DNA from 2 places in the Streptomyces sp. NBC_01689 genome. Region 1 is predicted to be linked to the other one. Evidence: riboswitches for the same ligand, from Rfam matches in the RefSeq annotation. Region 1 holds a riboswitch; the other holds the start of a gene.
The links. A riboswitch is a leader RNA that binds a small molecule or an ion and turns the genes downstream of it on or off. The one in region 1 is predicted to bind cobalamin.
Positions count from the first base shown of each region.

Region 1 (5,913 bases):
GGGTGTCCCGCCGGAGAAGCTGGCCGGGACCATCCAGAACGACATCCTCAAGGAGTTCATGGTCCGCAACACCTACATCTATCCGCCGAAGCCGTCGATGCGGATCATCTCCGACATCTTCGCCTTCACCTCCCAGCGGATGCCGCGCTACAACTCCATCTCCATCTCCGGGTACCACATCCAGGAGGCGGGCGCGACGGCCGACCTGGAGCTGGCCTACACCCTCGCGGACGGCGTGGAGTACCTGCGGGCCGGGCAGGAGGCGGGTCTGGACGTGGACGCGTTCGCGCCCCGGCTCTCGTTCTTCTGGGCGATCGGCATGAACTTCTTCATGGAGATCGCCAAGATGCGGGCGGCCCGGCTGCTGTGGGCCAAGCTGGTCAAGCAGTTCGACCCGAAGAACGCCAAGTCCCTCTCCCTGCGCACGCATTCGCAGACCTCCGGCTGGTCGCTCACCGCGCAGGACGTGTTCAACAACGTGACGCGCACCTGTGTCGAGGCGATGGCGGCCACCCAGGGCCACACCCAGTCGCTGCACACCAACGCCCTCGACGAGGCGCTCGCCCTGCCCACCGACTTCTCGGCACGGATCGCCCGCAACACCCAGCTGCTGATCCAGCAGGAGTCGGGCACCACGCGGGTGATCGACCCGTGGGGCGGCAGCGCGTACGTGGAGAAGCTGACCTACGACCTGGCGCGCCGCGCCTGGCAGCACATCCAGGAGGTCGAGGCGGCGGGCGGCATGGCGCAGGCCATCGACGCGGGCATCCCGAAGCTCCGGGTGGAGGAGGCCGCTGCCCGCACCCAGGCCCGGATCGACTCGGGCCGTCAGCCGGTCATCGGCGTCAACAAGTACCGGGTCGACAGCGACGAGCAGATCGACGTCCTCAAGGTCGACAACTCCTCCGTACGGACCCAGCAGATCGAGAAGCTGCGGCGGCTGCGCGCGGAGCGCGACGAGGCCGCGTGCCAGGACTCGCTGCGGGCGCTGACGGCGGCGGCCGCCGGCACCGGCAACCTGCTGGAGCTGGCGGTGAACGCGGCCCGCGCCAAGGCGACCGTCGGGGAGATCTCCGACGCCCTGGAGAAGGTGTACGGGCGGCACGCGAGCCAGATCCGTACGATCTCGGGTGTGTACCGCAACGAAGCAGGCGAGTCGCCTTCCGTGGATCGCACCCGCACGCGGGTGGACGCCTTCGAGGAGTCCGAGGGCCGACGGCCGCGCATCCTGGTGGCCAAGATGGGCCAGGACGGCCATGACCGCGGACAGAAGGTCATCGCCACCGCCTTCGCCGACCTCGGCTTCGACGTGGACGTCGGCCCGCTGTTCCAGACCCCGGCCGAGGTCGCGCGGCAGGCCGTGGAGGCCGACGTGCACATCGTCGGGGTGTCCTCGCTGGCGGCCGGGCACCTCACCCTGGTCCCGGCGCTGCGCGAGCAGCTCGCCGAGGAGGGGCGCGAGGACATCATGATCGTGGTGGGCGGGGTGATTCCCCCGCAGGACGTACCGACCCTCCTGGAGATGGGCGCGGCGGCCGTCTTCCCGCCGGGAACGGTGATCCCGGACGCGGCGTACGACCTGGTGGAGCGGCTGGCCACCGGTCTCGGACACGGCTGAGGGCCATGGCGATCGACCTGGACTCCTATGTGAAGGGCGTACTCGACGGGAAGCGCGCGTACATCGCGCGGGCCATCACTCTCGTCGAGTCCACCCGGGCCGACCACCGGTCCCTGGCACAGGCCCTGCTCACCGAGTTGTTGCCGCGCGGCGGCAACGCCCGGCGCATCGGCATCACCGGGGTGCCCGGGGTGGGCAAGTCGACCTTCATCGACGCGCTCGGCACCCTGCTCACCTCGCTGGGCCACCGGGTCGCGGTGCTCGCCGTGGACCCGTCGTCGACCCGTACGGGCGGTTCGATCCTGGGTGACAAGACCCGGATGGAGCGCCTGGCGGTGGACCCCGCCGCTTTCGTGCGGCCTTCCCCCACCGCCGGCACGCTCGGCGGCGTGGCGAAGGCGACGCGCGAGTCGATGGTCGTGATGGAGGCGGCCGGCTACGACGTGATCCTGGTCGAGACGGTGGGCGTCGGCCAGTCGGAGACGGCGGTGGCGAACATGGTCGACTCCTTCCTGCTGCTCACGCTGGCCCGCACCGGCGACCAGCTGCAGGGCATCAAGAAGGGCGTCCTGGAGCTCGCGGACGTGATCACCGTCAACAAGGCGGACGGCCCGCACGAGCGTGACGCGCGGTCCGCGGCACGGGAGTTGGCGGGCGCCCTCCGGCTGATGCACCCGGTGGACGCGGCCTGGACGCCGCCCGTGCTGAGTTGCAGCGCCCGCGAGTCGACCGGTCTGGACACCGTCTGGGAACGGCTCGAACAGCACCGCGCGCTGCTCGAGTCGACCGGCCGCCTCGCCGCCAAGCGCCGCGACCAGCAGGTCGACTGGACGTGGACGATGGTCCGTGACGAGCTCCTCGGCCGCCTGCACGCGGATCCCGCGGTACGGGCCCTCACGCCCTCCCTGGAACAGCAGGTACGGGACGGGGAGTTGACGGCCACGCTGGCCGCCGAACGCATCCTGGGCGCCTTCGGCGGCGCGACGGACTGACCCGGCTCGGCAGCACTCCGCCCGTGTCCGACGGACCCCGGTGCCGTATCCCTACGACGGACCCCGGTGCCGTATCCGTGTATCCGTACGTCGGACCCCGGCACCGTGTCCGTACGAAGGCCACGGTGCACGCCCGCGCCGTCCTCCGGCGCGCCCGGGCGGAGCACGTCCGGTGTCCCATGTCACCGTCCGCGATGTGAGCCGCTCCCGCCGCGGGAGCGCGTCGCCCTCTAGGCTGGCCCGTGCAGCTGGTTCGCCCCGTCCGCCAGGCGGGATGCGTCGTAAGAGGGAACCCGGTGGAAATCCGGGACTGCCCCGCAGCGGTGAGCGGGAACGACCGCCGTCATACGCACTGGGCCCGACCGGGCCCGGGAAGCGACGGCCAGTAGGTGGACTCCCTCCGGGGAGGCCGTGCCCGCGAGTCCGAAGACCTGCCCGTTGCCCGCACGCGACCGCTCGCGCGCGGACATCCCGGTGACCTCGTGGGCGGGTCGGCGTACATACCGGCGGACAGCCCTGCCTCCTGGTGCGGGCGGTCTCCGTCCGGTTCGTCATCCCTTCGCGCGCACGTCCCGTCCCCGGGATCTCAGGAGACATCTCGCGAAGGAGATATCCGTGACAGCCAAGCCCGCGACCGCGGCGGCACGCGCCACCGTGTACGGCTACCCCCGCCAAGGTCCCGACCGTGAGCTGAAGAAGGCCGTGGAGGGCTGCTGGAAGGGCCGGACCACGGCCGACGCCCTCCGGGAGACCGCCGCCGGTCTGCGCCGCTCGAACTGGCGGCACCTGACGGAATCCGGCATCCACGAGGTGCCCACCGGCGACTTCTCGTACTACGACCACGTCCTAGACACCACGGTCATGGTCGGCGCGATCCCCGAGCGGCACCGCAAGGCCGTCGAAGCCGACCCCCTCGACGGGTACTTCGCGATGGCGCGCGGCACCCAGGACGTGGCGCCGCTGGAGATGACCAAGTGGTTCGACACCAATTACCACTACCTGGTCCCGGAGTTGGGGCCGGACACGGTGTTCAGGACCGACTCCGCCCAGCAGGTCGGGCAGCTTCGGGAGGCGGTCGCCCTGGGGCTCGCGGCCCGGCCCGTCCTCGTCGGCCCGGTCACCTATCTCCTGCTCGCCAAGCCCGCGCCCGGTGTCGACCCGGACTTCGAGCCGCTCACCCTGCTGGACCGGCTGCTGCCCGTGTACGCCGAGGTGCTCGCCGACCTGCGCGCGGCGGGGGCCGAGTGGGTTCAACTCGACGAGCCCGCCCTGGTCCAGGACCGCACCGCGGCCGAACTCGACGCCGCCGCACGCGCGTACCGCGGCCTCGGCGCGTCGGACGACCGTCCGAAGCTGCTGCTCGCCTCGTACTTCGACCGGCTCGGCGACGCACTGCCCGTCCTGGCCAGGACCCCCGTGGACGGCCTGGCACTGGACTTCACCGGCGCGGCCGCCGCCAACCTCGACGCCCTGGCCGCGGTGGGCGGGCTCCCCGGAAAGCGTCTGGTCGCCGGGGTGGTCGACGGCCGCAACATCTGGGTCAACGATCTGGCGAAGTCCCTCGGCACCCTGGGCACCCTGCTCGGGCTCGCCGACCGGGTGGACGTCTCCGCCTCCTGCTCACTCCTGCACGTCCCGCTCGACGCGTCCGTGGAACGGGACATCGACCCCCAGATCCTGCGCTGGCTCGCCTTCGCCCGCCAGAAGACGGCGGAGATCGCCCTCCTCGCCAGGGGCCTCGCCCGGGGCACCGGCGCCATCGCCGCCGAACTGGCCGCCAACCGGGCCGACCTCGCCTCCCGCGCCGCCTCCGTGATCACCCATGACGGCGCCGTACGGGCCAGGGCGGCCGCGGTCACCGACGCCGACGGCCACCGCTCCCTGCCGTACGCCGAGCGGGCCGCCGCCCAGCGCGCCCGACTCGGTCTTCCGCTGCTGCCGACCACCACGATCGGTTCCTTCCCGCAGACCACCGAGTTGCGCACGGCCCGCGCCGAACTGCGCGGCCGGCGGCTCGACACCGACGGGTACGAGGAGCGGGTCAGGAACGAGATCCGGCAGGTGATCTCCTTCCAGGAGGAGGCCGGTCTCGACGTCTTCGTGCACGGCGAGGCCGAACGCAACGACATGGTCCAGTACTTCGCCGAACAGCTCACGGGCTACCTCGCCACGCGGCACGGGTGGGTCCAGTCGTACGGCACCCGTCACGTCCGTCCGCCGATCCTGGCCGGCGACGTCTCCCGGCCCGAACCGATGACCGTGCGCTGGACGACGTACGCGCAGTCGCTCACCACCAAGCCGGTCAAGGGCATGCTCACCGGCCCGGTGACCATGCTCGCGTGGTCCTTCGTCCGTGACGACCAGCCGCTCGGCGACACCGCCCGCCAGGTCGCGCTCGCCCTGCGCGACGAGGTCCAGGACCTGGAAGCCGCGGGTACCCCGGTCATCCAGGTCGACGAACCCGCGCTGCGCGAGACCCTGCCCCTGCGCGCGGCCGACCGGCCCGCCTACCTGGAATGGGCCACCGAGGCCTTCCGGCTGACCACCGGCGGCGTACGGCCGGACACCCAGATCCACACCCACATGTGCTACGCCGAGTTCGGCGACATCGTGCGGGCCATCGACGACCTCGACGCGGACGTGATCAGTCTGGAGGCCGCCCGCTCGCACATGCAGGTCGCCCGCGAACTCGCCGCCCACGGCTACCCCCGCGAGGCCGGACCCGGCGTGTACGACATCCACTCGCCCCGCGTCCCGAGCGCGGCCGAGTCGGCCGGACTGCTGCGTACGGGGCTCCGGGCCATCCCCGCCGAGCGGCTGTGGGTCAACCCCGACTGCGGCCTGAAGACCCGCGCCTGGCCCGAAGTGCGGGCCGCGCTGGAGAACTTGGTGGCGGCGGCCCGTGAAGTCCGCGGCGATCTGACGCCGACGGACTCCTGAGGCCGGGGCGGCCGGCACGGGCCGGGCCGCGGTCCGCGCCGGCCGCCCTCCACCCGCGTCGGCCGTCGCCCGCGATCTCCGTCCTCAACGGTGGTCCCGCGCGCCGGTGTTGAGGGCGCGGGACCACTCCTCGACGGTGGTGACCTCTCCGCGCCGGGCGAAAACGGAGTTCACGAGGGTGTCGTGGAGCGCGGTGTCGGGGTCGGCGCAGGCGTCGGACAGGACGGTGACCCGGTAGTCGAGGTCGGCCGCCTGAAGGGCGGTGGACAGGACGACCCCGCCGGTCGCGATGCCGGCCAGGACAAGGTGATCGATGTCCTGGGCGGCCAGGATCTGCCGGAGGTCGTTGCCCGCGAAGGCACT
Region 1 covers NZ_CP109592.1:8,890,277-8,896,189, reverse strand. The annotation lists gene scpA (methylmalonyl-CoA mutase) at 1-1,618, shown strand, start outside; gene meaB (methylmalonyl Co-A mutase-associated GTPase MeaB) at 1,624-2,610, shown strand; cobalamin riboswitch at 2,843-3,063, shown strand; gene metE (5-methyltetrahydropteroyltriglutamate--homocysteine S-methyltransferase) at 3,226-5,550, shown strand; gene OG776_RS38180 (cysteine hydrolase family protein) at 5,635-5,913, opposite strand, start outside.

Region 2 (5,913 bases), 1.6 Mb from region 1:
GAACAAATCGTCCGGAACCACCCAAGCCGCGTACTTCATGCGCAACGGAGGCGACTGGCAGCCCGACGGCCGGACACTGCCACCCGCGCTCGACATCGAGTACAACCCGTACAGCAGGCACAAGTGTTACGGCATGGGCAAGACCCGGCTGGTGCGCTGGATCCAGGACTTCAGCGACGAGGTGGAGCGGTACACGGGCCGACGCCCGGTGATCTACACGACCGCGCACTGGTGGACCACGTGCACCGGGGACAGCCGCGCCTTCGCCGCGGACCACGCGCTCTGGCTGGCCCGCTACGACTCGTCGGACATCGGCGTGCTGCCGGGCGGCTGGTCGGCGTGGACGTTCTGGCAGTACGACAACCACGGCGCCCTGCCGGGTGACCAGAATCTCTTCAACGGGTCCACGAGCCGGCTGAAGAGGCTCGCGAAGGGCTAGCGGAGCCCGCTATTCCGCCTTCGTTCGAACCAAGGGTCCCGACCCTCACCTCCCCCGGAGGCAAACGGAGGGCGGATCCGCGGTTGGATACACCCCTAAGCCCGCCTCAGTTCATCTTCCGTTCACTCAGGTTGCCTACGGTCCACGTGCCACTGACGTCAAACAGAAGCCTGGGTAAATGGAACACATCACGCTCCTCCTCGGAATCGTGATCGTCACCGCTCTCGTGTTCGATTTCACGAACGGTTTCCACGACACTGCCAACGCGATGGCGACGACCATCTCGACCGGCGCTCTGAAGCCCAAGACGGCGGTGGCCATGTCCGCCGTGCTGAACCTCGTCGGTGCGTTCCTCTCCGTGGAGGTCGCCAAGACGATCTCCGGTGGACTCATCAACGAAGAGGGCATCCGCACCGAAGTGATCTTCGCGGCGCTCGTCGGCGCCATCCTCTGGAATCTGCTGACCTGGCTCCTGGGTCTGCCCTCCAGCTCCTCCCACGCCCTGTTCGGCGGCCTGATAGGCGCCGCGGTCATGTCCGCCGGCTGGTCGTCGGTGAACGGCTCGACCGTCGTCACCAAGGTCCTGATCCCCGCGGTCGCCGCGCCCGTCGTGGCCGGACTCGCCGCGATGCTGGCCACCCGGCTGACCTACCGGATCGGCGGCCGCGCCGACCAGCGGGCCACCGCCAAGGGGTACCGCGCCGGCCAGATCGCCTCCGCCGGTCTGGTCTCGCTGGCGCACGGCACGAACGACGCGCAGAAGACGATGGGCATCATCACCCTCGCCCTGGTCACCGGCGGCGTGATCGCCCCCGGCTCGAACCCTCCCACCTGGGTCATCGTCTCGGCCGGTACCGCCATCGCGCTCGGCACCTACCTGGGCGGCTGGCGCATCATCCGCACGATGGGCAAGGGGCTGACCGACCTCGCGCCGCAGCAGGGCTTCGCCGCCCAGACCAGCGCCGCGACGGCCATCCTGGCCTCCTCCCACATCGGCTTCTCCCTCTCCACCACCCAGGTCTGCTCGGGTGCCGTGATGGGCTCGGGTCTCGGCCGCAAGGGCGGGGTCGTCCGCTGGTCGACCGCGACCCGGATGTTCGTCGCCTGGGGCCTGACCCTGCCGGCCGCCGGACTGGCCGGTGCCGCGGCCGAGTTCCTGACCAAGCAGGGCACCTGGGGCATCGTCCTCACCGGCGCGCTCCTGGTCGCCGGCGCCGGCGTCATCTGGACGCTGTCCCGCCGCCAGCCGGTCACCGTCGACAACGTCAACGAGGCCACCGAGCCGGCCGGCGTCGTCACCACCGCGATGGCCGCGGTCACCCCGCCGCCCGCGGGCCCCGTCACCGGAGACCTGTCCGGTGATCTGAAGACCACCATCCCGGCCCCGGACGCGGAGCCCACCCGCCCGGCCACGGTGTAAGGACAGAACCCCATGAACATCGACTGGGCAGCCCTCGCCTCCGTCTTCGGAGTCAGCCTCGTGGTCACCGTGGCCCTCGTCGGCCTCTTCACCCTCGGCATCGTCGGCCTCACCAAGCGTGAGTCCGCGCCCGCCCGGGGCGGTTCGGCCGCTCTCGCGGTCACCGGCGCGTACGTGTGCTTCGCCGCGTGCGCCGCGGCGGTGGCCTACGGGATCTATCTCATCGTCGGCAAGTGACCGGGCGCCGGTGACGGCGCGCCGGTAAACAGCCCGAAACGGGCGGCACTTCACCTGGGGTGCGGGACGGAGCGACGTCCCGCACCCCACGTGTACGCCCTCCCGCACCCCGTGCGCACGTCCTCCCCCGCCCCGCGCCGTGTGGGCCTTCGCACACTCTCCCCTCGCAGGTCAACGGCAAGTTGACGGGTCCCGCGACCCGTGGTGGACTGCCGGGGCCAAGTACGGCGACAGAAGAGGAAGCCGGTGAGAATCCGGCGCGGTCCCGCCACTGTGACCGGGGAGAGAACTCCCCGGGAGCCAGGAACTCTCAGCGCCGGTCTCGTCGAACCAGGGCGTGGACACCCTGAGTGAGGACATATCGCCATGCGCGGCTGCCCGTTGCCGGTATTGCTGAGTACGAGGGTCACGCTCCACCGCACGGCCGGCTGACCCCGTGCGTGCCGATCGCGTCTTCGCGTACGGCGCCGGCGCGGGCCTCCTCGGCGACCTGCTGCTCGGCGATCCCCGCCGGGGCCATCCGGTCGCCGTGTTCGGACGGACCGCGGGAGCCGTGGAGCGGTTGCTGTGGCGCGACCACCGCGGGTGGGGAGCGCTGCACACCACCGTCTGCGCCGGAGGCGCCGGAGTCCTCGCCGCGCTCGCGAGCCGTGGCGTACGCCGTTCCCCCGCCGCTTCCATCGCCCTGACGGCCGCCGCCACTTGGGCCGTCGTCGGGGGCACCTCCCTCGGGCGCGAGGCACGGGCGATCGGTGCCGCGCTCGGCGCCGGCGACGTCGAGGCCGCCCGCGCCCGGCTGCCGCACCTGTGCGGACGCGACCCGCAGGCACTGGACCGCGACGGCATCGCGCGGGCGGTCGTCGAGTCCGTCGCCGAGAACACCTCCGACGCCGTGGTGGGCGCCCTGGTGTGGGGCGCCGTCGGCGGGGTGCCCGGACTGGTCGCGTTCCGTGCCGTCAACACGCTGGACGCCATGGTGGGGCACAGATCCGCCAGATACCTGCGCTACGGCTGGGCCTCCGCGCGCCTCGACGACGTCGCCGGCTGGCCGGGCGCGCGGCTGACCGCGGCGCTCGCCACGGTCGCCGGCGGCGACCCGCGCGGGGCGGCACGCGCCTGGCGCGCCGACGCCCGCCGGCACCCGAGCCCCAACGCCGGTCCGGTGGAAGCCTCGTTCGCGGGCTCCCTCGGGGTGCGGCTCGGCGGGACCCTCTCGTACGCGGGCCGGGTCGAGCACCGGCCCGTCCTCAACGGCGGCGGGCGTCCCGTGCACGTCGCCGACATCGAACGTGCCGTACGGCTCTCGCGGCGCGTCGGCTGGCTCGCCCTCGGCGTGAGTGCCGCGGGGCGACTGCTGGCCGGGCGCGTGCGCGCCGGCGGACCTCTCCCGAAGGGGCGTACGACATGAGCGGCGGTCTTCTCGTCGCCGGCACCACCTCGGACGCCGGCAAGAGCGTCGTGACGGCGGGGATCTGCCGGTGGCTGGTGCGGCAGGGCGTCAAGGTCGCGCCCTTCAAGGCGCAGAACATGTCCCTGAACTCCTTCGTGACCCGCGGGGGTGCGGAGATCGGGCGCGCGCAGGCCATGCAGGCGCAGGCCGCCCGGGTGGAACCGACCGCGCTCATGAATCCCGTGCTGCTCAAGCCGGGCAGCGACCGCAGCAGTCAGGTCGTGCTGATGGGCAGACCGGTGGGCGAGATGACCGCCCGCGGCTACCACGGCGGCCGCCAACAACAGCTCCTGGGCACCGTGCTGGACTGCCTCGCCGAGTTGCGGGGCACGTATGACGCGGTGATCTGTGAGGGGGCCGGCAGTCCTGCCGAGATCAATCTGCGGCGGACCGACATCGTGAACATGGGGATCGCCCGCAACGCGGGGCTGCCGGTGCTCGTCGTCGGTGACATCGACCGCGGCGGTGTGTTCGCCTCGTTCTTCGGGACAGTCGCGCTGTTGTCCCCCGAGGACCAGCGGCTCGTCGCCGGGTTCCTGGTCAACAAGTTCCGCGGCGACGTGTCCCTGCTGGAACCCGGGCTCGACATGCTCGAGGACCTCACCGGACGCCGTACGTACGGGGTCCTGCCCTTCCGGCACGGTCTGGGGATCGACGAGGAGGACGGGATGGCGGTCTCCCTGCGGGGTGCCGTACGGGAGTCGGCGGTCGCCGGACCGGTCGGCGAGGACGTCCTGCGCGTCGCGGTCTGCGCGGTCCCCCTCATGTCCAACTTCACGGACCTGGACGCCCTGGCCGCCGAACCCGGCGTGGTCGTACGGTTCGTGGACCGGCCCGCGGAACTGGCCGACGCCGACCTCGTCGTCCTTCCCGGCACCCGGGGCACGGTGGCGGCGCTGCGCTGGCTGCGGGAACGCGGGCTCGCGGAGGCCGTCCGGCGCCGGGCGCGGGACGGCCGTCCCGTGCTCGGGATCTGCGGCGGCTTCCAGATCCTCGGCGAACTCATCGAGGACGAGGTGGAGTCCCGGGAAGGCGCCGTCGAGGGTCTCGGACTGCTCCCGGTGCGGGTGCGTTTCGCACGCGAGAAGACCCTCGCCCGCCCGTCCGGCGAGGCGCTCGGCGAACCCGTCGAGGGGTACGAGATCCATCACGGCGTCGCCGAGGTGACCGGTGGCGAACCCTTCCTGGACGGCTGCCGCGTGGGTGCCGTCCTGGGCACCCACTGGCACGGTTCGCTGGAGTCGGACGGCTTCCGGCGGGCCTTTCTGCGCGAGGTGGCGGCCGCCGCGGGCCGCCGCTTCGTACCGGCCGCCGACACGTCGTTCGGGGCGCTGCGCGAGGAGCAGCTCGACCGGCTCGGCGATCTGATCGAGGAACACGCGGACACGGACGCGCTGTGGCGGCTCATCGAGTCGGGCGCGCCGCAAGGACTGCCCTTCATTCCACCGGGAGCGCCCGCATGAGCACAGTGTTGTTGTTGTCGACCGCCGACACCGATCTGCTGGCGGCGCGTGCCTCCGGCGCCCCGTACCGGATCGGGAACCCGACCCGGGTGGAGGTGGGCGAGGAACTCCCCCGGCTCGTCGAGGGCGCGGACGTCGCCGTCGTGCGGCTGCTGGGCGGGAAGCGGGCCTGGGAGGAGGGTCTCGCGTTCCTCCGGGCGTCCGGCGTCCCGACCGTGCTCCTCGGCGGCGAGTCCGTCCCGGACGCCGAGCTGATGGCCGAGTCCTCGGTGCCGGCCGGTGTGGTCGCCGAGGCGCTGCGCTATCTGGTCGAGGGCGGGCCGGAGAACCTCACCGAACTGGCCCGGTTCCTCTCCGACACCGTGCTGCTCACCGGTGAGGGTTTCGAGGAGCCGCGCGCGATGCCCGAGTACGGCGTCCACGGCGAGCGCGAGTTCGTCGAGGGCCGCCCGACCGTCGGGGTGCTCTTCTACCGGGCCCACCAACTGGCCGGGAACACCGCCTTCGTGGACACGCTGTGCGACGCGATCGAAGCGCGCGGCGCCAATGCCCTCGCCGTGTACTGCGGTTCACTGCGCGGCGCCGACAGCGGTCTGTACGAGCTCCTCGGCCGGACCGACGCGCTGGTGGCCACCGTGCTCGCGGCCGGCGGCACGCACGCCTCGGAAGCGTCCGCGGGCGGCGACGACGAGGCCTGGGACATCGGCGCCCTCGCCGATCTCGACGTCCCGGTGCTGCAGGGGCTCTGCCTGACCTCGTCGCAGCGGGCCTGGGAGGAGTCGGACGCCGCCCTGTCCCCCATGGACGCGGCGATGCAGGTCGCCATCCCGGAGTTCGACGGACGGCTCGTCACGGTGCCGTTCTCCTTCAAGGAGCAGGGTCCCGACGAGGTCCCCGTGTACAT
Region 2 covers NZ_CP109592.1:7,302,553-7,308,465, reverse strand. The annotation lists gene OG776_RS31225 (lysozyme) at 1-439, shown strand, start outside; gene OG776_RS31220 (inorganic phosphate transporter) at 618-1,859, shown strand; gene OG776_RS31215 (hypothetical protein) at 1,872-2,096, shown strand; cobalamin riboswitch at 2,285-2,425, shown strand; gene OG776_RS31210 (cobalamin biosynthesis protein) at 2,533-3,504, shown strand; gene OG776_RS31205 (cobyric acid synthase) at 3,501-5,009, shown strand; gene cobN (cobaltochelatase subunit CobN) at 5,006-5,913, shown strand, end outside.
Region 2: another riboswitch for cobalamin. It lies ahead of OG776_RS31210 (cobalamin biosynthesis protein); the one in region 1 lies ahead of metE (5-methyltetrahydropteroyltriglutamate--homocysteine S-methyltransferase).